Regions from separate parts of the Kitasatospora arboriphila genome, predicted to be linked through region 3. Evidence: predicted binding sites of a transcription regulator. Region 3 holds the regulator's gene; each other region holds the start of a gene.
What was found. Region 3 encodes HrcA, which represses chaperone genes, less so after heat shock. Its sites were predicted from a motif close to TTNGCACTCNGNNNNNCNGAGTGCNAA; they were not measured.

Region 1: the regulator HrcA is predicted to act here: its motif matches at 1,644-1,670, upstream of groES (co-chaperone GroES).
Region 2: the regulator HrcA is predicted to act here: its motif matches at 1,890-1,916, upstream of groL (chaperonin GroEL).

Annotation. Positions count from the first base shown of each region.
Region 1 covers NZ_BAAALD010000001.1:221,640-228,371, reverse strand. Annotated here, with positions in the region: gene groL (chaperonin GroEL) at 1-1,103, opposite strand, end outside; gene groES (co-chaperone GroES) at 1,197-1,502, opposite strand; gene ABD353_RS01110 (hypothetical protein) at 1,751-2,053, shown strand; gene ABD353_RS01105 (THUMP-like domain-containing protein) at 2,122-3,291, shown strand; gene ABD353_RS01100 (polysaccharide deacetylase family protein) at 3,273-4,121, opposite strand; gene ABD353_RS01095 (hypothetical protein) at 4,204-4,461, opposite strand; gene tsaD (tRNA (adenosine(37)-N6)-threonylcarbamoyltransferase complex transferase subunit TsaD) at 4,458-5,537, opposite strand; gene rimI (ribosomal protein S18-alanine N-acetyltransferase) at 5,530-6,021, opposite strand; gene tsaB (tRNA (adenosine(37)-N6)-threonylcarbamoyltransferase complex dimerization subunit type 1 TsaB) at 6,053-6,706, opposite strand.
Region 2 covers NZ_BAAALD010000008.1:78,731-85,462, reverse strand. Annotated here, with positions in the region: gene thrC (threonine synthase) at 1-692, shown strand, start outside; gene ABD353_RS06715 (MoaD/ThiS family protein) at 723-1,028, shown strand; gene ABD353_RS06710 (cold-shock protein) at 1,547-1,753, shown strand; gene groL (chaperonin GroEL) at 2,072-3,694, shown strand; gene ABD353_RS06700 (Uma2 family endonuclease) at 3,884-4,465, shown strand; gene ABD353_RS06695 (hypothetical protein) at 4,485-4,844, shown strand; gene ABD353_RS06690 (DUF4031 domain-containing protein) at 4,841-5,110, shown strand; gene ABD353_RS06685 (HD domain-containing protein) at 5,091-5,720, opposite strand; gene ABD353_RS06680 (PadR family transcriptional regulator) at 5,797-6,156, shown strand; gene ABD353_RS06675 (hypothetical protein) at 6,153-6,732, shown strand, end outside.
Region 3 covers NZ_BAAALD010000049.1:2,117-8,848, forward strand. Annotated here, with positions in the region: partial or broken gene ABD353_RS23560 (S41 family peptidase) at 1-278, opposite strand, end outside; gene ABD353_RS23565 (16S rRNA (uracil(1498)-N(3))-methyltransferase) at 379-1,128, opposite strand; gene dnaJ (molecular chaperone DnaJ) at 1,312-2,454, opposite strand; gene hrcA (heat-inducible transcriptional repressor HrcA) at 2,527-3,549, opposite strand; gene htpX (zinc metalloprotease HtpX) at 3,821-4,741, shown strand; gene pspAB (PspA-associated protein PspAB) at 4,762-5,352, shown strand; gene ABD353_RS23590 (DUF3097 domain-containing protein) at 5,455-6,288, shown strand; gene hemW (radical SAM family heme chaperone HemW) at 6,301-6,732, opposite strand, start outside.

The DNA.
Region 1 (6,732 bases), on a different contig from region 3:
AGGCGCTCCTGCAGCTTCTCGCGGTCCCAGTCGGAGTCGGTGGAGGCGATCTCGGCCTTGATCTGGCCGACGCGGCCGGCCACGGCCTCGGAGTCGCCGGCACCGTCGACGAGGATGGTCTCGTCCTTGGTGACGGTGATGCGGCGGGCGGTGCCGAGCACGTCCAGGCCGGCCTGGTCGAGCTTGAGGCCGACCTCCTCGGAGATGACGGTCGCGCCGGTGAGGACGGCGATGTCGCCGAGGATCGCCTTGCGGCGGTCGCCGAAGCCGGGGGCCTTGACGGCCACCGCGTTGAAGGTGCCGCGGATCTTGTTGACCACCAGGGTGGACAGCGCCTCGCCGTCGACGTCCTCGGCGATGATCAGCAGCGGGCGGGAGCCGCCCTGCAGGATCTTCTCCAGCAGCGGCAGGAGCTCCTGGATGGAGGAGATCTTGCCCTGGTTGATCAGGATGTACGGGTCGTCGAGGACCGCCTCCTGGCGCTCCGCGTCGGTCACGAAGTACGGCGACAGGTAGCCCTTGTCGAACTGCATGCCCTCGGTGAACTCGAGCTCGACGCCGAAGGTGTTGGACTCCTCGACGGTGATGACACCGTCCTTGCCGACCTTGTCGATCGCCTCGGCGATGAGCTCGCCGACCTGGGTGTCCTGGGCGGAGAGGGACGCGACGGCGGCGACGTCGTCCTTGCCCTCGATCTCGCGGGCCACCGAGAGCAGGTGCTCGGAGACGGCGGCGACGGCCTTGTCGATGCCCTTCTTCAGGGCGGCCGGGCCGGCGCCGGCGGCGACGTTGCGCAGGCCCTCGTTGACCAGGGCCTGGGCGAGCACGGTGGCGGTGGTGGTGCCGTCGCCCGCGACGTCGTTGGTCTTGGTGGCGACCTCCTTGACCAGCTGCGCGCCGAGGTTCTCGTACGGGTCGTCGAGCTCGACCTCGCGGGCGATGGTCACACCGTCGTTGGTGATGGTGGGGGCGCCGAACTTCTTGTCGATGACGACGTTGCGGCCCTTGGGGCCGATGGTCACCTTGACCGTGTCGGCCAGCTTGTTGACACCGCGCTCCAGCGAGCGGCGGGCGTCCTCGTCGAACTGCAGGATCTTCGCCATGTTCCCGTTTCCTCAGGGTCTTACGGTATGGACCAACAAGCACGCCCCGGCCCGGGTCAGTGCTGACGCGGTTCCGGGGCGGGCCGTTACGGCTTACTTCTCGATGATGGCGAGAACGTCGCGGGCCGAGAGGACGAGGTACTCCTCGCCCTGGTACTTGACCTCGGTGCCGCCGTACTTGGAGTACAGGACGATGTCACCGACGGCGACGTCGAGCGGCAGGCGCTGGCCGTCCTCGAAGCGGCCCGGGCCGACGGCCAGGACGACGCCCTCCTGGGGCTTCTCCTTGGCGGTGTCCGGGATAACCAGGCCGGAGGCCGTGGTGGTCTCGGCGTCGAGCGGCTGGACCACGATGCGGTCCTCGAGCGGCTTGATGGCAACCTTGCTGCTGGTGGTCACGTCCGAGCTCCCCTTCGGAGATTACGGGGTTGTCTAACAGGGAAGGGCGATGTCCGCAGGCCTGCCGTCGCGGGGGTCAGGCGCGCTCCGTCGCGTTGGCACTCCCCCGGGGGGAGTGCCAGGAACGACCATAGGCCGCCGTTAGCACTCAGTCAACCAGAGTGCCAACGCCAGTCGCCCGGTGTCCCCGGGTGCGGGTGAGTAGTCGTACTCATGTGCGGCACCGGCGCGGCTGGGACGATGGCTGCATGACCGCGATCCGACCCTCCGTCACCCGGGACCTCCTGCACACCGCCTGGCTGCTCGCCGTCGAGACGGCGCTCGGCACCGGCGCGGTGTACGCCCTGATCGTCCTGCTGTTCGCGCTGGCCACCCCGGACAGCGGCATCGGCGTGGTGGCGGCGTGCATCGGCGTGTTGGCCGCCGCGGTGGCCGTGCCGCTCACCGCGATCGCGGTGAGCGTGCGCCGCGGGTACCGGATCGCACCGGTGGCCCTGGTGGTCGTCGGACCGGCGCTGGTCGCCGGCGCGCTGTCCGTGCTCGGCCACTGAGCGGCGGCCGCGCCCCGGACCCGGCGGGACCCGGCGGGACCCGGGGAGACCCGGGAGAGAATGACCGGGTGGAGATCGAATCGTTCCGGGCGCTGCTGACCGACGAGGGGCGGGCGCTGCTCGCCGAACTGCGGGAGTTCACCCCCGACCGGGAGCTGGCGCTGGCCACCCGGCTGCGCCGGGACCACCCGGCGGAGCTGGTGCGGGCCGCCTTCGAGCAGGCCCGGCTGCGGCAGCGCGCGCGGGCCAAGTTCGGCGCGGACGCCGACCTCATGTTCTTCACCCCGAACGGCGTCGAGCAGGCCACCCGGCGCAGCGTCGCCGAGTGGCGGGCGGCCCGGTTCGCGGGTCTGGGCGTGCGGCGGCTGGCGGACCTGTGCTGCGGCATCGGCGGGGACGCGATCGCGCTGGCCCGGGCCGGGGTGTCGGTGCTGGCGGTGGACCGGGATCCGCTGACCTGCGCGGTGGCCGCGGCCAACGCGGCGGCGCTCGGCCTCGCCGGGCTGGTGGAGGTGCGCTGCGCGGACGTCACCGAGGTGGACACCGACGGCTTCGACGCGGTGTTCACCGATCCGGCGCGGCGCACCGCGCGCGGGCGGGTCTTCGACCCGGAGGCCTACTCCCCGCCGCTGTCCTGGGCGCTGGAGGCGGCGCGGCGGACGCCGTTCGGGGCGCTGAAGGTCGCCCCGGGGATCCCGCACGAGCTGGTGCCGGAGGGCGCGGAGGCGGAGTGGGTCTCCGACCACGGCGAGGTGAAGGAGGCGGTGATCTGGTTCGGCACCGGGGCGGCGGCGCCGTACCGGGCGACGGTGCTGCCGGGTGGCGGCAGCCTCTCGGGCACCGGTGACCGGGCCGGGGCCGGCCCGGTCGGCCGCTACCTGTACGAGCCGGACGGCGCGGTGATCCGGGCCGGCCTGGTGGCGGACGTGGCGCGCAGCGTGGGCGGCCGGCTGGTCGACCCGCAGATCGCGTACGTGACGGCGGACGAGCTGGTGCCGACCCCCTTCGCCCACGCGTACGAGATCGGCGAGGTGCAGCCGTACAACGTGAAGCGGCTGAAGGCGCTGCTGCGCGAGCGCGGCGCCGGCACGGTCGTGATCAAGAAGCGCGGGATCGCCATCACCCCGGAGGAGCTGCGCCGGCAGTTGAAGCCGAGCGGCCCGCACGAGGTGACGGTGATCCTGAGCCGGACGGACGACGGCCCGCTGATGATGCTGGGTCAGCCGGCCGCGATGTAGTCCTCCAGGCGGCCGACGGCGAAGCCCTGCTCCTGGATGCGGGCCAGCAGTTCGCCGAACATCGTGGTCATCGTCTCGCCCTTGAGGTCCTTGGGGCCGCGGAAGTGGGCGAGGATGATGTCGCCGGGGCGGAGCTTCTTGTCGGCGGCCTGGTACTGCATGTCGTGGATCTGCATGGACTCGCGCCAGAGCACCACGGCGCGCGGGCCGCAGGCGCGGACGGCGGCGCCCAGCGACGGGGTGTGCGCGCCGTCGCCGTACGGCGGGCGGAAGAGCGTCGGGGCGGTGCCGTACTGCTCGGTGAGCGCGGTCTGGGCCTCGCAGACCTCGGACTTCTGGCGCTCGGGCGAGAGCCGGCTCATCGCGGGGTGGTCGACGGAGTGGTTGTGGATGCGGTTGCCGAGGGCCTGCAGCGGCTTGAAGTAGCCGTAGTCGCCGCGGACGATGTCCCGGGTCAGGAACATCGAGAACGGCACCTTGAGGTCGGTGGCCATCTCGACGAACTTCGGGTCCTTCTCGGCGCCGTCGTCGATGGTGATGAAGACGACCTTGTCGGTGGTCCGCACCTCGCTGAAGACCGGGACGGGCCCGGTGGCGGTCAGCTTGACCGGCTTGTCGGCGGGGGCGGCCGGGGCCGCGGGCAGCGGCTTGAGGCCCCACTTGGCCCACGCGGCCGGCCGGTCCTGGGCGGCGGGCGCGGCCGCGGCGGTGGTGCCGGGTGCGGAGGAGGCGGGCCGTGAGGGCGGCGCCTGGGCCCCCCGGTGCTGTGCGCCGCTGCCGCAGGCGGTGAGTGCCACCAGCAGGACGGCCGCCCCCGCGGCACAGGACATGGACCTCTTCGGCAACGTGCGCTCCCCCCACCCGGCCCGGCGGCGGTGCGCACCGGGTCCAGCGTTCTCTCAGGAGGGCACGCTACTCGACGTGCGCACGGGTGAACGACCAGCGGTGGACGGGTCGCGCGGTCAACCCGTCCGGCGGATCGGGGAGGTGCGCCGGCTCGCCCGTCCACCAGGTGATGAGCAGCACCCGGTCGCCCTCGGCGGTGAGCAGTTCGAGGCGGTCGGGGGCGGCGGCGCGCAGGCCGGGCAGCACCTCCTCGCGCACCCACCGCTCCAGTTCGGCGGCCCGCCCCTCGGCGGCGCGGGCCTCCCACATGAGGGCGCGGGTCACCGCAGCGACTCGTGCGCGTGCGCGTGGAACTCGGTGTGCGGGACGTGCACCTCGGTGACCGGCAGCGAGGAGTCCGCGGACAGGTCGAAGGCGGAGGGGGTGCGGTCCCGGCGGACCATCTCGGAGCCGAGCGCGGCGACCATGGCGCCGTTGTCGGTGCACAGGCCCGGGCGGGGCACCCGGAGCACGATGCCGGCCCGGTCGCAGCGCTGCTGGGCCATCTCCCGCAGCCGGGAGTTGGCGGCGACGCCGCCGCCGATCATGAGGTGGTCGACGCCGTTGTCCTTGCAGGCGCGGACGGCCTTGCGGGTGAGCACGTCGGTGACGGCCTCCTGGAAGGACGCGGCGACGTCGGCGACCGGGACCTCCTCGCCGGCCCGGCGCTTCGCCTCGACCCAGCGGGCGACGGCGGTCTTCAGACCGGAGAAGGAGAAGTCGTAGGCGGGGTCGTTCGAGGCGCTGAGGCCGCGCGGGAAGGCGATGGCCTTCCCGTCGCCGTCGCGGGCGGTGCGGTCGACGTGCGGGCCGCCGGGGAAGCCGAGGCCGAGCACCCGGGCGACCTTGTCGAAGGCCTCGCCGGCGGCGTCGTCGATGGTGGCGCCGAGCGGTCGGACGTCGCTGGTGATGTCGGAGGAGAGCAGCAGCGAGGAGTGGCCGCCGGAGACCAGCAGCGCCATGGTCGGCTCGGGCAGCCGGCCGTGCTCCAGCTGGTCGACGCAGATGTGCGAGGCGAGGTGGTTGACGCCGTACAGCGGCTTGTCGAGGGCCCAGGCGTAGGCCTTGGCGGCGGAGACGCCGACGAGCAGGGCGCCGGCGAGGCCGGGGCCGGCGGTGACGGCGATGCCGTCGAGGTCGGTGGCCTTGATCCCGGCGGTGTCGAGGGCCCGCTGGATGGTCGGGACCATCGCCTCCAGGTGGGCGCGGCTGGCGATCTCGGGGACGACGCCGCCGTAGCGGGCGTGGTCGTTGACGCTGGAGGCGACCGCGTCGGCGAGCAGGGTGGTGCCGTGGACGATGCCGACGCCGGTCTCGTCGCAGGAGGTCTCGATGCCGAGGACGAGCGGTTCGTCAGCCATTCTTCGGGTCCTTCGAATCGTGCGTGGGATGGTCGAGGCGCATGACGAGCGCGTCGACGTTCGCGGGCTGGTAGTAGCCGCGGCGGACGCCGACCGGCTGGAAGCCGAACCGCTCGTACAGCCGCTGGGCGCGCAGGTTGTCGACCCGGACCTCCAGCAGCAGTTCGGCGCAGCCGCGGCGGGCGGACTCCTCGACGAGGTCGGTGAGCAGCGCGGTGCCGAGGCCGGCGCCCTGCAGGCGCTCGTCGACGGCGATGGTCTGGACGTCGCCCTCGGTGCCGACGGCCATCAGGCCGGCGTAGCCGACGATGCGGTCGTCCTCGGTGGTGGCGACGGTGTAGTGGCGGGTGCCGCCGGGGTGGGCCTCGGCCAGTTCGGACCAGTACATGGCGGGCGACCAGGCGTCCTCGGGGAACAGCCGCAGTTCGAGGTCCATGACCGGTTCGATGTCCCACCACCGCATCGGGCGGAGGATCACGTCCATCCCACGCCCCTCTCCGCGGCGGGCCGGCGGGTCATGCGGGGAGCACCGCCTTGTACCCGGCCGGGACCTGGGCGTCGGGGCGGCGCAGGTAGAGCGGGGCGTTGGGCAGCAGGTCGCGGCCGGCGGCGAGTTCGGCGGCGGCGAAGTCGGCGAGGGCGCCGGCCGAGACGTGCTCGGGGCCGGTCGCGCCGGGGAAGGTCTCGGGGTAGAGCAGGGCGCCGGCGCCGACCGAGCGCTGCGGCGGGGTCAGGTCGCCGGGGCGGTCGACGGCGGGGCCCTCCGTCCGGGTGCCGTCCTCGTCGTAGGCGGCCCAGTAGACCTCCTTGCGGCGGGCGTCGGTGGCGGCGGTGAACGGGCCGGTCAGCCCCTCGCGGCGGGCCTGGTGGGCGATCGCGTCGAGGGTGCAGACGCCGTGCACGGGCAGGCCGAGCGCGTGGCCGAGGGCGGCGGCGGTGACCAGGCCGACCCGCAGGCCGGTGTACGGGCCGGGGCCCACGCCGACCGCGATCGCGGTGAGCTCGCGCTTGTCGACGCCGGCGGTGCGCAGCACGTCGCCGATGGTGGGCAGGAGCAGCTCGCCGTGCCGTCTGGCATCGACCTCGTAGGACTCGGCGAGGACGGCCGTGCCGTCGTGGACGGCGGCGGTGACGGCGGGGGTTGCGGTGTCGAACGCGAGCAGCAGCACGGCATCAAGGTTAGAGGGTCGGCCGG
Region 2 (6,732 bases), on a different contig from region 3:
ACTACGACGACGTGAACCGCTTCTGCTCCGAGCTGATCGGCGACCCGGCCGGCGAGGGCTGGGGCTTCGTCAACGTCAACCTCCGCCCGTACTACGGCGAGGGCTCCAAGACGCTGGCCTACGAGATCTGCGAGCAGCTCGGCTGGCGGCTGCCGGAGCAGATCGTGATCCCGATCGCCTCGGGCTCCCAGCTCACCAAGATCGACAAGGGCCTGCAGGAGCTGATCAAGCTCGGCCTGGTCGAGGACCGGCCGTACAAGGTCTTCGGCGCCCAGGCCGAGGGCTGCTCCCCGGTGTCCGCCGCCTTCAAGGCCGGCCACGACGTGATCCGGCCGGTGAAGCCGAACACCATCGCCAAGTCGCTGGCGATCGGCAACCCGGCCGACGGCCCGTACGTGCTCGACATCGCCCGCCGCACCGGCGGCGCGGTCGAGGACGTCACCGACGCCGAGGTGGTGGCCGCCATCAAGCTGCTGGCGCGCACCGAGGGCATCTTCGCGGAGACCGCGGGCGGCGTGACCGTCGGCGTCCTCAAGAAGCTGGTCGAGACCGGGCAGTTGGACCCGTCGAAGGAGACCGTCGCCATCAACACCGGTGACGGCCTGAAGACCCTCGACGCGGTCGCCGACGCCGGACTGACCGCCACCATCCGTCCGACGCTGGAGTCCTTCCGCGCCGCCGGCCTCGCCTGAGCAGCCCACCCCTTCCGCCAAGGAGCACCCATGAGCGCCACCGTCCGCATCCCGACCATCCTGCGCACCTACACCGGCGGTGCGGCCGAGGTCACCGCCGAGGGCGACACCCTGGCCGCCGTCGTCGCGGACCTGGAGCAGAACCACACCGGCATCTCCGCGCGCATCCTGGACGACGCCGGCAAGCTCCGTCGGTTCGTGAACGTCTACGTGAACGACGACGACGTCCGCTTCGCCGAGGGCCTGGAGACCGCGATCAAGGACGGCGCCACGGTGTCGATCATCCCCGCGGTGGCCGGCGGCTCTCGCCGTGCCGGGTGCAATTCGACCGCCTGACGGGGAGTAGAGTTCGGGGCGGTGGCAGTACTCCCCTCCGCGCCGCCCGCCCTGATCAGCGCCAATACCCGGAATTGCGCGCCTAGGCCCGGCCGGTCGGATCGTGTGCGCAAGGCTCCGGAACGGGTCGCGGGGACGTCCGCCCGCTGAGACGGGCCGCGGACGGCGCGGGGACGAACCTGTCAGGCAAGTGTCAGAATTCATGCGGCTATATGTCGTTTTCTGCCCGTTATGTCCGGCGTGAAATGCCGAGATCTGCGGCCTTCATCCCGTCATATCCCTTGTCATGGCTGCCGATTTCCCCGAAGTTGGGCCTGTTGCACAGGGCTCCTGTCCGGATACATTCAGCCGCGGTCGACGCATTCACCCGTCCGCCGGGCCCGCGAAGGGCCTCGGGCGGTGGTCTGCGGCGTGCAGGGCCGTGCCCAGGGGGGGTTCCCTCGGGCCGGCCCACCGGACCTGGGCCCGCAAAGACTGCGGACCCGTGAATGGCCAGCACAGCACAAGGGGAGTTCGGAATGGCTCAGGGCACCGTCAAGTGGTTCAACGCGGAGAAGGGCTACGGCTTCATCGCGGTCGACGGTGGTGCGGACGTGTTCGTCCACTACAGCGCGATCCAGATGGACGGCTACCGCACCCTCGAAGAGGGCCAGCGGGTCGAGTTCGAGATCTCCCAGGGGCAGAAGGGGCCGCAGGCGGACATGGTTCGTGCCGCCGCGGGCTGACCCTCGAAACCTGCGGAGCCCTCGGCTCGTCACGAGCTGGTCGGCGATTCTTCGCGACAGGCCCGTACGACACGTCGTACGGGCCTGTGCCGTGTCCGGAACCGGTGCGGCCGCGCCACGGGACACGGCGAACGGGCTTGCACTCGCCACCGGCGAGTGCTAATCATTGGCGTTAGCACTCACAGCTTGAGAGTGACAAGCGGACCGGGTCGGTGAGGCCCCGGCGAGCGGTAGGGGAAAGGACCCCCGCTCACAGGGCCGTCCGTCGCGGGCACCTCTGGTCCGAGCAGTCGACCGTGTCCCGGAGGACCACTTCAGATGGCCAAGATCATCGCTTTTGATGAGGAAGCTCGCCGCGGCCTTGAGCGCGGCATGAACCAGCTTGCCGACGCCGTCAAGGTCACGCTCGGCCCCAAGGGCCGCAACGTCGTCCTTGAGAAGAAGTGGGGCGCCCCCACGATCACCAACGACGGTGTCTCCATCGCCAAGGAGATCGAGCTCGAGGACCCGTACGAGAAGATCGGCGCGGAGCTCGTCAAGGAGGTCGCCAAGAAGACCGACGACGTCGCGGGTGACGGCACCACCACCGCCACCGTGCTCGCCCAGGCGCTCGTCCGCGAGGGTCTGCGCAACGTCGCCGCCGGCGCCAACCCGATGGCCCTGAAGCGCGGCATCGAGAAGGCCGTCACGGCCGTCTCCGACCAGCTGCTCGCCCAGGCCAAGGACGTGGAGACCAAGGAGCAGATCGCCTCCACCGCCTCCATCTCGGCCGCCGACACCCAGATCGGCGAGCTCATCGCCGAGGCGATGGACAAGGTCGGCAAGGAAGGCGTCATCACCGTCGAGGAGAGCAACACCTTCGGCCTGGAGCTCGAGCTCACCGAGGGCATGCGCTTCGACAAGGGCTACATCTCCGCGTACTTCGCCACCGACCTGGAGCGCATGGAGACCAGCTTCGAGGACCCGTACATCCTCATCGCCAACTCCAAGATCTCCTCGGTCAAGGACCTCCTCCCGCTGCTCGAGAAGGTCATGCAGAGCGGCAAGCCGCTCGTCATCATCGCCGAGGACGTCGAGGGCGAGGCCCTGTCGACCCTGGTCGTGAACAAGATCCGCGGCACCTTCAAGTCCGTCGCCGTCAAGGCTCCGGGCTTCGGCGACCGCCGCAAGGCCATGCTCGGCGACATCGCCATCCTCACCGGCGGCACGGTCATCTCCGAGGAGGTCGGCCTCAAGCTGGAGAACGCGGGCCTCGACCTGCTGGGCACCGCCCGCAAGGTGGTCATCACCAAGGACGAGACCACCATCGTCGACGGTGGCGGCGACAGCGAGCAGGTCGCCGGTCGCGTGAACCAGATCCGCGCCGAGATCGAGAACAGCGACTCGGACTACGACCGCGAGAAGCTCCAGGAGCGCCTCGCCAAGCTGGCCGGCGGCGTGGCCGTCATCAAGGCCGGCGCGGCCACCGAGGTGGAGCTCAAGGAGCGCAAGCACCGCATCGAGGACGCCGTCCGCAACGCGAAGGCCGCCGTCGAGGAGGGCATCGTCGCCGGTGGTGGCGTCGCGCTGCTGCAGGCCGCTGTCGCCTTCGACAAGCTGGAGCTGGAGGGCGACGAGGCCACCGGTGCCAACATCGTCCGCGTGGCGCTCGAGGCCCCGATCAAGCAGATCGCGACCAACGCCGGCCTCGAGGGCGGCGTCGTGGTGGAGAAGGTGCGCAACCTCCCCGCCGGCCACGGCCTGAACGCCGCCAGCAACGAGTACGTCGACCTCATCGCCGCGGGCATCATCGACCCGGCCAAGGTCACCCGCTCCGCGCTGCAGAACGCCGCCTCCATCGCGGCGCTCTTCCTCACCACCGAGGCCGTCATCGCCGACAAGCCGGAGAAGGCCTCCGCGGCCGCCGGCGGCGGCATGCCGGGCGGTGACATGGACTTCTGATCCTCCCGAGGATCGGCAAGCCCGGAACGCTCCGCGAGGGCGGTCTCCCCACACGGGGAGGCCGCCCTCGCGGCATTCCCTCCGCCACTCACTCCTTCGTGGGACGCTGGGCCCATGACCGGATGGGGCACCTCGGACGATCCGTACAGTGACGACCACGAGCGTCGAACGGGAGACAGGAGGTCGGCGGTGACTGCGATGTCGGTCGAGCCGGGGCGTCAGTGGGACTACCTGCTGAACACCTGGCTGGAGCTGGACGTCCCCGAGGGCTGGCGCGCGGAGATCGACGAGGGGGAGATCCGCTTGGTGCCGCCGCCCAACGTGGGCCACAACGTGATTGCCGGAAGGGTGCACCGGGCGCTGCTCGCGTGCCTGCCGCCGGAGGTCGGGGTCTACCAGACCCTGGGGACGGAGATCGTTCCGCTGGAGAAGCTGTACGTGCCCGACCTGGTGGTGGTCGATGATGCGCGTCTGGTGGCGCAGGAGGCGTCGATCGACGCGGCCGGTCTGCTGATGGCGGTGGAGATCACCTCGAAGCGCACCGCCCGGCTCGACCGCACGAAGAAGCTCTGGGCGTACGGTCACGCCCCCGTCCCGCTCTTCCTGCTGGTCGACCGGTTCGACGAGGAGGGGCCGACGGTCACCCTGTTCTCCGAGCCGGACCAGGGGCGGTACCAGCGGGGTGTCCGCACGCCGTTCGGGCAGCCGGTCGAGCTGCCCGAACCGTTCGGGATCGTGTTGGCGACGGAAGGCTTCCCGGCCGACAAGTGAGCTGCGGGAGAATGGGCGGATGGCCAGTCCTGAGATCGAAGCCGCCCTGCACGGTGCCCGTGCGCTGATCCTCGCCGACCTGACCGCCCGGGACGTGGCGGACGCGGCGGTGGTGTCCCTGGTGGAGGACGCGGTGACGCACCGGCGGTGGTGGCTGGAGCAGTGGCCCGACGGCACCGGGTTCGTCCTCGGGCTGGTCGCCCAGGACGTCCAGGACGCCCTGCTGGAGGCGTACGGGCGCTGGCCGCTGTGCGCGGCCTGCGCCGCCGAGGACGACGACCCGCACGCGCTGAGCGTGGAGCCGGAACTCGGCCCCGACCCGCACTGGGTGTGCGGCAAGCGCGGCGTGGTGGTGGCTGCGGTCGGGGAGCTCTCGTGATCCTGGTGGACCCGCCGACCTGGCCCGGCCACGGCAAGTACTGGTCGCACCTGGTGAGCGACGTCAGCCTCGAGGAGCTGCACGACTTCGCCGCGCGCCTCGGCGTGCCCGCGCGCGGGTTCGAGCGCGACCACTACGACATCCCGGCCGACCGGTACGAGCAGGCCGTCGCGCTCGGCGCCGAGCCGGTCGGCAGCAAGGAGCTGGTCGCCCGGCTCACCGCGGCCGGCCTGCGCCGCCGCAAGGTCAGCTCTCCAGGCTCCTGAGCTCCGCCGCGAGGTTGGCCCGGGCGGCGGCGTCGAACCGGGCCAGCGCCTCGGGCGTGCGGTAGAGCGCGGGCAGCTCCAGCAACTGCCGCAGGATCGCCGCCCGCCCGGCCCGGAAGGCCTCCTCGGGGACGAAGGCGTACTCCTCGCGCACCGCCGCCGTGTAGGCCGCGTACCGCTCCGGGCCGGAGCCGAGGACCGCGAGGTCGGCGTCGCAGAGCACCTCGCCGTTCCGGTCGCCCGGCTCGCAGCCGTGACCCACCGTCAGCCGCACCAGCCGGGCCGTCTCGGCGACCAGGTCCTCGGCCAGCCCGGCCTCGCGCAGTGCCCGGACGGCCAGTTGGGCGCTGCGCTCCTCGTTCTCCGAGCGGTCCGGGCGGTAGACCGCGTCGTGGAACCAGGCGGCCAGCCGCACCGCGTCGGCGTCCTGCGCCCGCTCGGCCAGCGTGTCCACGTGGCCGAGGACGGCGGCCAGGTGCTCCACCGTGTGGTACTTGCGCTGCGGCTCCGACCAGCGGGTCAGCAGGTCCCGCCCGTACGGCTCCGGGTCCACCGCCGCCCCGCAGCGGCGCAGCAGTTCGTTCCAACGGTCGAGCAGCGCATCGGTCATGACACCCATTCTGCTCCGGACCCGATTCGGCGGTTCGCCGGACACAATATGTCGGCGACCGGTATATGTAGTCGACATGACGGAACGAAGCATGCAGGAGCCCACGCTGCTCCTGCTCACCGCGCTGGCGGACACGCCCCGGCACGGCTACGCCCTGATCCAGGAGATCGACGCCATCTCCGGCGGCCGGGTCCGGATGCGCACCGGCACCCTCTACGGCGCCCTCGACCGGCTGCTCCAGCAGGGACTGATCGAGGTCGACCGCGAGGAGGTGGTGGACGGCCGGGCCCGCCGCAGCTACGCGCTCACCGGCGCCGGTCGGCAGGTGCTGGCCGCCGAGGCCGCGCGGCTGCGCGCCGTGGCGGCCGAGGCGGTGCGCCGGATGGCCGCCGCCGGCCCGAAGCCGAACCCGAGGGTCAGGGGGGCCTTCGCATGACGACACGTCCGTTCACCGCCGCGATGCGGCTGTATCCCGCCGCCTACCGCGCGGAGCGCGGCCCCGAACTCGCCGCCGTCTACGCGGACACCACGGCCGGCGCCGGACGCCTCGCCGCCGCCCGCGAACTGACCGGCATAGCCGGGTACGGACTGCGGCTGCGGACCGGGCTCACCTCGGCCGCGCCCGGCGGGCGTTTACCGGCCGCCGCCGCACCGCTGCTCCTCGCGGCGGGGGCGGGAACGGCCGTCCCCGACTTCCTGATGCTGGTGCTGGAGAACAGGTGGGGGGCGCCCGTGCCCGGCGGCGACAGGTGGCTGTTCCTGCTCGTCGCCGTCGGCCAGCTCGCGGCCGCCGCCGCGGGCCTTGCCGGCCGGTGGGCCGCCGCCCGGCTCCTGGTGCCGCCCGTGGTCCTCGGCGTCGCCGGGCTGGCGTACCTGCGGATCGGCCACGTGATGAGCCCGACCTACCCCCGGTTCGACGTCGCCACGGTCGTGTGGCTCGGGGCGACCCTGCTGCCGCCGCTGATCTGGTCCGCCCTGCTGCTGGCCGCGCCGCCCGACCTGCTGCCCCGGC
Region 3 (6,732 bases):
CTGCCCCAGTGGGTGAGGCGCCGGGACGGGCCGCCGTCGGTGGGGGCGACGTGGATCTCGGGCGCGCCGTCCCGGGTGGAGGTCCAGGCGACGTGCCGGCCGTCCGGGGAGAAGCGCGGGTGGCTGACCGGCGTCTGGTCCGCCGTCAGCCGCCACGCCCGGCCGCCGTCCAGCGGTGCGAGCCAGACGTCGTCCTCGGCGACGAAGGCGACGAGGTCGCCGTGCAGGTGGGGGTGGCGCAGGTAGGCGCCCTCGGAGGTGCTCTGCGGTTCGGTCACACCAGCACCCTAGGCACCGCCCGCCCGCGTCGCAGGGGGTTTCTTCTTGAGCGTACGAGCCGGTCGGCCGCCGGTGTCCGGACGGGCCCGCGGCCCGGCGTCAGGACCAGCGGCCGGTACGGCCCAGCAGCAGGGCTCCGGCCGCGACCCCGGCCGTGGAGGTGCGCAGCACCGACGGGCCGAGCCGGTACGGTGCGGCGCCGGCCTCGGCGAACGCGGCCAGCTCGTCCGGCGAGACGCCGCCCTCCGGGCCGACCACCAGCACGATGTCGCCCTCCGCGGGCAGCCCCGCGGCGGCCAGCGGTTCGGCGCCGTCCTCGTGCAGCACCGCGGCGAAGGCCGCGGCGGCCAGCACCGGGGCGAGCTGGCGGGTGGTCATGAGGTCCCGCACCTCGGGGAAGCGGAGCCGGCGGGACTGCTTGCCGGCCTCCCGGGCGGTGGCCCGCCACTTGGCGAGCGCCTTGGCCCCGCGGTCGCCCTTCCACTGCGTGATGCAGCGGGAGGCCGCCCAGGGGATCACCGCGTCCACGCCGACCTCGGTCATCGTCTCGACCGCGAGCTCCCCGCGGTCGCCTTTGGGCAGGGCCTGGACGACGACGATCCGCGGGCCGGGCTCGGGCTCCGTGCGGACGGTGCCGACGGTGACGTCCAGCGCGTCCTTGCCGTGCACGGCGGCCACCGTGCCGTCGACCCCGAGACCGCACCCGTCGGCCAGCGTGATCGCCTCGCCGGCCTCCAGCCGCTTCACCGCCGCGGCGTGCCGCCCTTCCGGCCCGTCCAGCCGCACCACCGCACCCGGCACCACCCCCGCCAGCACCGCACTCTCGACGACGAACACCGGCGCAGTCATGAAGGGTCTTCCTTACGAGAGTGAGTACCGAAGGGGCGCGGGGAACTGCGCAATTCGGATGCGGGCCACCGCACGGACCAGGGGTGGGCCCTGATCGTTCGGTAACCCGGCCCCGGACTGCGCAGTTCTCCCCCAGCCTTCGGCCGGGAGGTGCCCCCACGCGCCCCTGGCGGCCGGCCTTGGTCAGCGGCCGTTGAAGGCGTCCTTGAGGCGGGAGAAGAGGCCCTGCTGGCCCGGTGCGAACTGGCCGGACGGGCGCTCCTCGCCGCGCAGCATGGAGAGCCGCCGCAGCAGCTCCTCCTGCTCCGGGTCGAGCTTGGTCGGCGTCTGCACCTCGACATGCACTATCAGGTCGCCCCGGCCGCCGCCGCGCAGGTGCGTGATGCCCCGGCCGTGCAGCGGGATCGACTGCCCGGACTGGGTGCCGGGCCGGATGTCGACCTCCTCCAGCCCGTCGAGGGTCTGCAGCGGCACCTGGGTGCCGAGCGCGGCCGCCGTCATCGGGATGGTGACGGTGCAGTGCAGGTCGTCGCCGCGGCGCTGGAACACCGCGTGGCTGGTCTCGGCGATCTCGACGTACAGGTCGCCGGCCGGGCCGCCGCCGGGGCCGACCTCGCCCTCGCCGGCCAGCTGGATCCGGGTGCCGTTGTCGACACCGGCGGGGATCTTGACGGTGAGGTTGCGGCGGGCGCGGACGCGGCCGTCACCGGCGCACTCCGGGCACGGGGTCGGCACGACGGTGCCGAAGCCCTGGCACTGCGGGCAGGGGCGGGAGGTCATGACCTGGCCGAGGAAGGACCGGGTGACCTGGGAGACCTCGCCCTTGCCGCGGCACATGTCGCAGGTCTGCGCGGAGGTGCCCGGTGCGGCGCCCTCGCCGGAGCAGGTGGTGCAGGTGACGGCGGTGTCGACCTGGAGTTCCTTGGTGGTGCCGAAGGCGGCCTCCTCCAGGGTGATCTCCAGGCGGATCATGGCGTCCTGGCCGCGACGGGTCCGCGAGCGGGGGCCGCGCTGGCCGCCGGCGGCGCCGAAGAAGGCGTCCATGATGTCGGAGAAGCCGAAGCCCGCGGCGCCGAAGCCGCCCGCCCCGGCGCCACCGCCGCCGTTCGGCGACAGCGGGTCGCCGCCGAGGTCGTAGACCTGCCGCTTGGCGGGGTCGGAGAGGACCTCGTACGCGGCGTTGATCTCCTTGAACCGCTCCTGGGTCTTCGGGTCCGGGTTGACGTCCGGGTGCAGTTCGCGTGCGAGGCGCCGGAACGCCTTCTTGATCTCGTCCTGCCCCGCATCCCGTCGGACGCCGAGTACCGCGTAGTAGTCCGTGGCCACCAAATGCTCCGCTTGTTCCGCTTCTGGAAGTGCTTGCGTCCGACCGGCTGCGCCGCCTGGCGCAGCACGCTGTTACGACTCGGCCAGGATCTGACCCACGTACCGTGCCACCGCTCGCACCGCCCCCATTGTGCCCGGGTAATCCATCCGGGTCGGACCGATCACACCCAGCTTTGCCACGCTCTGGTCGCCCGAACCGTAACCGACGGAGACCACGGACGTGGAATTGAGGCCCTCGTAGTCGATCTCGCGGCCGATCCGGACGGTCATCCCGGACTCCGCGGTCTCGCCCAGCAGGCGCAGCAGCACCACCTGCTCCTCCAGCGCCTCCAGCACCGGCTGGATGGTCAGCGGGAAGTCGTGCCCGAAGCGGGTCAGGTTGGCCGTGCCTGCCAGCATGATGCGCTCCTCGTTCTGCTCGGCGAGGGTCTCGAAGAGCGTGGCGAGGACGGTGGAGACGACCGGCCGGTCGCCCTGCTCGAAGGCGTTCGGCAGGTCCTCCAGCGCCGCGGGGACGTCCGGCAGCCGGCGGCCGGACGCGTTGGCGTTGAGCTTGGCCCGCAGGTCCGCCAGGACGGTCTCGCCGACGGGGCCGGGGCAGTCGACGATGCGCTGCTCCACCCGACCGGTGTTGGTGATCAGGACGAGCATCACCTTCGCGGGTGCCAGCGCGACCAGTTCGATGTGCCGCACGGTGGAGCGGGTCAGCGACGGGTACTGCACCACGGCGACCTGCCGGGTGAGCTGGGCGAGCAGCCGGACGGTGCGGGCGACGACGTCGTCCAGGTCGACGGCGCCCTCGAGGAAGTGCCGGATCGCGCGCCGCTCGGGCGCGGTCATCGGCTTGACCTCGGCCAGCCGGTCGACGAACAGGCGGTAGCCCTTGTCGGTGGGGATGCGGCCGGCGCTGGTGTGCGGCTGGTGGATGAAGCCGTCCTCCTCCAGCGCGGCCATGTCGTTGCGGACCGTCGCCGGCGAGACGCCGAGGTTGTGCCGCTCGACGAGTGCCTTGGACCCGACCGGCTCCTCGGTGCCCACGTAGTCCTGGACGATCGCCCGGAGCACGGCGAGCCTGCGCTCGTCGAGCGGGCGCACGCCAGCACGCGTGTCGATGAGACGCTCGTCCCTGCGCTCGTTGGCCACGGGGCACGCACCTCCGTCTTCGCCCGTTGGACCTGGTGACCGATCCGATCCTTGGCACTCCGGAAGGCAGAGTGCCAGATTCGTACCTGCCAGTGTAAGGCCCACCCCCGACGGCAGGAACGGGCCTCCCGCGTGATCCTCGACCGATCTCGGGGCCGCGGGCAGTGCCCGGTGCGCCGGTGAGTGGCAGCATCGAAGGCAGCGAGCTACCGAAGGAGCAGCGATGTCGTCGACACGGCAGCACTCCCGCTTCGCGCCGGACCGCGGCCTGACCGGCCGGATGGTCACGACGATGTTCCTCATCGGCCTGGTCTACGTGGGGTTCACCGGGCTGCTGATCGTCATACTGCGCGGCGCCTGGCCGCTGATCGTGCTGCTGTCGGGCGGACTGTTCGTCGTGCAGTTCTGGTTCAGCGACAAGATCACCGAGAAGGCGATGGGCGCCCACGAGGCGTCCCCCGAGGAGTACCCGCAGCTGCACGGCACGATCGACCGGCTGTGCGCACTGGCCGACATGCCCAAGCCCCGGGTGGCGGTCGCCCGCAACGACATGCCGAACGCCTTCGCCACCGGCCGCAAGCCGGAGAAGGCGGTGGTCTGCGTGACCACCGGCCTGCTGCGCCGGCTGGAGCCGGAGGAGCTGGAGGGCGTCCTCGCCCATGAGCTGTCGCACGTGGCGCACCGGGACGTGGCGGTGATGACGGTGGCCGGCTTCCTAGGCGTGCTGGCCGGCGTGACGACCCGGATCGCCCTGTACGGCGGGTTCCTGGGCAACAACCGCAACAGCAACGACCCCAACACGGCGATCGCCCTGGTGATCGTCCCGCTGGTGAGCATGGTGGTGTACGCGCTGAGCTTCCTGCTGACCCGGATGCTGTCGCGCTACCGGGAGCTGGCGGCGGACCGTTCGGCGGCCCAGCTGACCGGCCGGCCGAGCGCGCTGGCCTCCGCACTGACCAAGGTGACCGGGCAGATCGCGGCCATCCCGACCGAGGACCTGCGCAAGGCGCAGCCGTACAACGCCTTCTACTTCGCCCCGGCGCTGAGCGCGCGGGACGCGGCGACCCAGCTCTTCTCCACCCACCCCTCGCTGGAGAAGCGGCTGGAGCAGCTCGCCCGGATCTCCGCCGAGCTCGGCCGCTGACGGCCGGAGAGGACCGCACCGTGGGATTCCTGGACGCGCTGCTGGGCCGGAGCAAGCCGGTGAAGCCGGACCTGGACCAGCTGTTCGGCATTCCGTCGGCCGCGCTGACCCTGGAGGCGGCGGCCGGGTTCCGGCCGACCGGGCTCGGCTCGGTCTGCTTCGCGGCCGTCGAGGGCGGCGCCTTCGAGGAGGTGAAGCAGCAGGTCCGGGCCCTGCTGGACGCCGACACCGACCGGGGCGGCGTCCCGGTGGAGGGCTCCCGGGACGGCTACGGGTACTCCTGGCTGCTCGCCCGGCACACCCCCGAGGAGCTGCCGGACCTGGTGAACGACCTGCACGCGGTCAACAGCGAGCTGGAGGCGCACGGCTTCGGCCCGCAGCTGCTGTGCTCGCTGGTGGGCTTCCGCGACGCGGAGGGCCGCTCGCTGGCACTGGTCTACCTCTACAAGCGGGGCACCTTCTACCCGTTCGCGCCGATGCCGGGCGGCGGCGAGAAGCGCAACAGCCCGCTGGAACTGCAGGTCAAGGCGATGCTCGGGAACGACCTGCGGCTTGAGTCGGACCTCTCCCGCTGGTTCCCGGTCTGGGGCGCCCCGGGCCTCACCGACTGAGGCGGCGCCTCACACGGCTCCTTCACCGCGCGCGGGGGCGGGCCCGGCGCGCCTTACGCCGGACGGGGGATGACCGGGTGTCAGGATCGTAGACTCCCGTCCATGCGCAGCAGGCAGTACGGCCCCGATCTGACCCCGCCGTGGAAGCGGCAGCAGCCGGCTCCGGAGGTGCCCGCCGAGCGGGACCTGGTGGTGGAGGAGGCGGCGACCGGCTTCTGCGGGGCGGTGGTGCGCTGCGAGAAGACCGCGGAGGGCCTGACGGTCACCCTGGAGGACCGGTTCGGCAAGCACCGGGTGTTCCCGATGGTGCCGCGCGGCTTCCTGCTGGAGGGCCGCGTGGTGACCCTGGTGCGGCCCTCCGCGCCGGCGCCCGCCGCCGGGCCGCGGCTGACCGCCTCCGGGTCGATCGCCGTGCCGGGGGCACGCGCCCGGGTCGCCCGGGAGTCGCGGATCTACGTGGAGGGGCGGCACGACGCGGAACTGGTCGAACGGGTCTGGGGCGACGACCTGCGGATCGAGGGCGTCGTCGTGGAGTACCTGCAGGGCGTCGACGACCTGCCGGCGATCGTGGCGGAGTTCGCCCCCGGCCCGGGCCGGCGGCTCGGCGTCCTGGTCGACCACCTGCTGCCGGGCACCAAGGAGCACCGGATCGCCGAGCGGGTCTCCGGCGACGCGGTGCTGGTGGTGGGCCACCCGTACGTCGACGTCTGGCAGGCCGTGAAGCCGGCCGCGGTGGGCATCGGGGCGTGGCCGCAGGTACCGCGCGGCGAGGTGTGGAAGGAGGGCGTCTGCCGCCGGCTGGGCTGGCCCGTGGACCCGCCCGCGGCCTGGCGCCGCATCCTCGCCTCGGTCGACTCCTACCGCGACCTCGACCCCGCCCTGCTCGGCCGCGTCGAAGAACTGATCGACTTCGTGACAGCGACGGAGACTCCGTAGAGGCGCCCCTGTTCAGTCCACGAGGTCGCGGACGACGGCGTCGGCCAGCAGGCGTCCCCGCAGGGTCAGGGCGGCCCGGCCGGCGGCGTGGGCGGCGGGGTCGAGCAGGCCCTCCTCCAGGGCGCGCAGGGCGGCCTTGCGGCCGTCCTCGGTGAGCAGGTCGAGCGGGCAGCCGTCGACCAGGCGCAGTTCCAGCAGGATGCGCTCGACCCGGCGGTCCTCTTCGGCGAGCACTTCCCGGCCGAGGGCGGGGGTGCGGCCCTCGGCGAGGGCCTGGGCGTAGGCGGCGGGGTGTTTGGCGTTCCACCAGCGGACGCCGCCGACGTGGCTGTGGGCGCCGGGCCCGGCGCCCCACCAGTCGGCGCCGGTCCAGTAGAGCTCGTTGTGCCGGCAGCGGCCTTCGGGGGTGGTGGCCCAGTTGGAGACCTCGTACCAGGAGTAGCC